One region of the Enterococcus mundtii genome, then DNA from elsewhere that is predicted to be linked to it. Evidence: predicted binding sites of a transcription regulator. Region 1 holds the regulator's gene; the other holds the start of a gene.
What was found. The regulator NrdR, encoded in region 1, represses ribonucleotide reductase genes. The targets are predictions, from matches to a motif close to ACACNATATATNGTGT.
Positions count from the first base shown of each region.

Region 2: pnuC (nicotinamide riboside transporter PnuC) is a predicted target of NrdR. The motif match lies at 966-981, and genes of this name have one in related genera.

Region 1 is NZ_CP018061.1:1,536,845-1,539,054, forward strand. It holds gene EM4838_RS07355 (replication initiation and membrane attachment family protein) at 1-525, opposite strand, end outside; gene nrdR (transcriptional regulator NrdR) at 548-1,033, opposite strand; gene EM4838_RS07365 (CsbD family protein) at 1,492-1,824, opposite strand; gene coaE (dephospho-CoA kinase) at 1,882-2,210, opposite strand, start outside.
Region 2 is NZ_CP018061.1:2,265,301-2,267,510, forward strand. It holds gene EM4838_RS10690 (hypothetical protein) at 1-249, opposite strand, end outside; gene gloA2 (SMU1112c/YaeR family gloxylase I-like metalloprotein) at 341-721, opposite strand; gene pnuC (nicotinamide riboside transporter PnuC) at 1,000-1,746, shown strand; gene EM4838_RS10705 (hypothetical protein) at 1,895-2,210, opposite strand, start outside.

The DNA of each region.
Region 1 (2,210 bases):
TGCTGCATAGACTGTTTCATTGAACCGATAGACTTCCAAAAACTTCTTAGTAATTTTTTGATAGCCTTCATGCGAAAGATTTTTTGGCTTAAATAACTCTGTCAATTGGTTGAATCGACGTTCACCAACTTTTTCTAGAAGTAAAAAAGAAAGTAACGTATCATTGAAAAACGCAGGAACGTCCATCGGTTCTAACAACTCATAAAGAAAACAATTGCCCAAATTTTCATCTTTTTTGAAATAGACTTCTAAAAGACCGATTCCTTCTAGTTTTTTTCGCGCCTCATAAAATTGTGGTAATCCACAACTTAGACTACTCAATAAATCGGCGTGTAATCCTTCAGGACCTACGCCAGTTTCTAACGAGATCTCCGAGTACAACGTCAAGTAAAGACTCAACGCTTCTCCCCCGATCAATGGTTGGTAAAGGGATAACAAGGCTGACTTTCCTTCTTCTTTTAAAGGACTGCTCTTTCTTCCTTGGTAAATATTTTTCGGTTGTAATTCTTTCCACGCATTTTCCAAGGAATGCTCCCTCCTTTATTAATTACGCATCATTTTCACTATTACCCGAATCTTTGGCTTTATCAACAATGTCTTGTAATTCTTTCAAAAAGACAGACATATCTTTGAATTGACGATAAACACTCGCAAAACGAATATAGGCGATTTCATCTAAGTTCACTAAATCTTCCATGACGTATTCGCCGATCAGATTAGTTGAAACCTCATTTTCGCCAAGACTTCTTACACGATTTTCAACATGATTGACGATCTGTTCCATTTGTTCCATCGCTACTGGACGTTTTTCGGCAGAACGGATCAATCCACGTAAAATCTTGTCACGATTGAATTCTTCCCGTTCACCATTTTTCTTGATAACTAATAAAGGTGCCGCTTCAATTCGTTCAAAGGTCGTAAAACGGAAGGAACATTTTTCGCACTCCCGGCGTCTTCTTATCGCTCGACCATCGTCAGCTTGACGACTATCGATCACTCTTGAGTTGTTATGTTGACATCTAGGACATCTCATCGTAATTTTCACCTCTCTTGGTGTAGTTTGATCGCTTATTTGAATGTACCAAATGAAGTTGTTCCATCAGTTAACTCTTCCACCTACTATGAATCATTGGTGTTAAAAAGGCTGATTTTCACACTAAGCTTAAAAATTATAAAATATGAAAAGGACTTTTTCAATTTATATCTTATTGCTCAGGTCAAAATAATTTTTACAACTTCACTGCTTAATTGTGTTAGATTTTTTCCCACTGATTTTTTATTGAACTAATTCAAGTGGATCGTAATAAACGTTTTCTTATTACTAACTTTAGTATAACATGAAACAATTAAGCAATGCGACTGTCCCAGTTAAAAAATCGCTTGAACTGAAAGATTTGTTGTGTTTTCATCTCAACGAACGAAAACAGACTGGCGTTAAGCACCAGCCTGTTTCTTTTGGATTTTCTGTTTTACTAAATGATTGGGTAATCTCTATAGTTTATCTTCGATTCCCGTATAATGTTTCATTCGTTCTTCTTCGATTTTTTGTTCTGTTGAACGATGATCGAATTGGGGGGCTTGTTTTTCTTCAGGACTTGTCTCTGGATCTTTGCGTTCTGTTGTTAAGTCTTGGCGTTTGGCTTCTTTTTCGACATGTTGGTCTTCTAACTCAGCAATTCTCGCCCGGTATTCATCTTCACGGATTTTACCTTCTTCTGCTTGGATCTGGCCCTTTTCCTGTAAGTCTTCTTTGTGGAGAATCTCACCAATCTTTTCTTTCGCAGAACCTACTACTTTGTCTTTTTGGTTTTTGAATGTACCCATCGTATCATCTCCCCCTCTTTCTTTATATAAATAGCATAGCAAAATGTTGCGATTTACTCAAAGAAAGCGATTAAGTAACAACCATTTTTTGATTTCAGCGGATAAATCTTCCTTGGTTTGACGATTATCGAACACGATATCCGCACGTCGTTTTTTTTCCTCGATCGACAATTGACTTTTCACCCGTTGTTCTGCGTCTTTTTTTGATAATTGATTGCGTACCATCAAACGTTCGATCTGCTGGGATTCTGGAATATAGACCACTGCGACGGCATCCATTTGTGTATCATACTGTCCCTCAAATAATAATGGAATATCGACGACGATCAGCGGATATTTTACTTTCTTCTCTATGATTTCTTCAGTGATTTTCCCACGGATAAATG
Region 2 (2,210 bases), 730 kb from region 1:
ATTGGGCGTATAAAAAATATATTCATACATCTTTTTATTACTTTGTTCTTCGTCTAATTGGTTGAACTGGATACGACTGACTTTCTCTTCATGGTACTCATCTCGCAAAATAGACACTGCCTTTTGCAATGAGATTTGATATTCTTGATCACTGATGTCATCAAAAGAAAAGTTTGCATCCAATAGTCCTAACGAAGCCGCTAAGCTAACAATGATAGCAATCGATGCTGCAATGATTATTTTTTTCATTCCATTCTCTCCTTGTTTTTTTCTAGAATAACAAGAAATAGGAAAGAAAAAAATCGAATGAACGGAAGAAAAAGTGACAAATTTGTTACCTTTATTCGTGTAACTCCAACGGCAATCCGTCCGGATCAAAAAAGAAAGTCATTTTTTCGCCTGTAAAGGTATCGATACGGACTGGTTCAGTTTCAATCCCCAATCCTTGTAGTTCCGCGACTGTTTCTTCGATATGTTCCACTTTGAATGCTAAGTGCCTCAAACCACAAGCTTCTGGATAGCTCGGTCTTTTAGGTGCATCTTTGATACCGAAAATCTCAAGCTCCATATCTCCTAGTTTTAAATCTAACTTATAATCGCCACGGTCTTCTCGATAATTTTCACGAATAACTTCAAAACCTAGCAAATCAACATAAAATGCACGTGACTTTTGATAATCCGACACAATGATCGCAACATGGTGAACGGTTGTTAAATTCATTCTCACACTTCCAATCTTATTGTTTCCTTTATCTTATCAATAGTTTTAGACATAGCAAAGATTTTTCTCCCGCTGCACAAAAAAAGAGAGACCACATCAAATGGCCTCCTACTTTTCATCGTTTGGAAAATTAATATTTCTCAGAAAACAATCAAATCGAATAATAACATATATTTTTTTAAAATGAAAGACTAGAAATAAATTTTAAAAGGAATACAATAATTTGTGTCTCTAAAATAAACAAGCACTATATATTGTGTTTCAAGGAGTTTTTTATTATGAGTAATTATTTCAGATTTTTGATTCATCAATTGAAAGGTTGGCCTCAACAAAATTATTATCTATTCTATTTTAGCCTAGGTTGCCAAGTCATGACACTTGTGAATCAGCCAATCACTTGGTTGTCGATCATTACCTTTATCGGGACAAATCTAGGGGTGTTGTGCATTTTATCAATCAATGCCGCTAAATCAGTCAACGGTATTCTAGGAATTCTGTCTGCTATTTGTTTTATCGTCGTTGGCTTTTCTGCCAAAAACTATTTAAGTATCGGCGAACAAATTGCTTATATGGTCACATTGGATATCCCAGTTTTATTAAGTAAAGAATGGAATCATAATATGGCTTCTAAAATTCGAGAATTTAGTGGAAAAAGTTGGTTGATTGCATTAACCGGGACTGTTTTCGTTTACTTGATTTCAGGTTATTTGATTGGTACGTATACAGACGACCCTCGTCCTTGGATCGATGCCATTGCTTTTTCGATCAGTCTTTCTGCCGGGATCATTAGCTTCCTTCGCTACAACAATCAGTATTATTGGTGGCTTGCTTCTGGTCTTGCACAAATGGTCTTATGGTATGTTTCCTATACCCATGGCTCTGCTAGTTTAGCGATGTTTATCAATAGCTCAGTTTACTTGATCAATGACTTATTAGCCTTTACTGTCTCTCCTTGGTACAACAAAAAAGAAAGAGCGCGCATGCAACGCATGGAAGCAGAATATTTTTCGCATCATGTTTCTTAATGGAAAACAATAAATAAACTTGTACTAGAAATCGGTTTGTTTTTCAAACATCTTACTAAAGCGAGAAAGTCACCCAGAATAGGATGGGACTTTTCTCGCTTATTTCTAGGTATCGTCATATCAAGATTCTCTCAGCGGTTCGCGTCAACTAAATCAAATCCTTGAGCAACATTCTAATGTCTTCATCCATCGTTTGTATCACTGATTCCAATTCTTGAAACTTTTTTAATGCAAGCTGTTGTTCTGAAGTAAATACATAGTCTGCTTGTTCATATTCTTGTATCAAAGAGGCGACTGATTGCTTTTTGATTTTCTTTGCAAGTTCTTGCCATTCAGTTTCTGTCACAGTTTTTGTTGTAGCTCGCCGTTTTTCTTCGCGTTCTTTGCGTAAAATCTTTAGAAACCCATTTCTCATCACCCGAGGGATACTATCGAAAAAACCAGTTGTAAATCCATAACGCTGA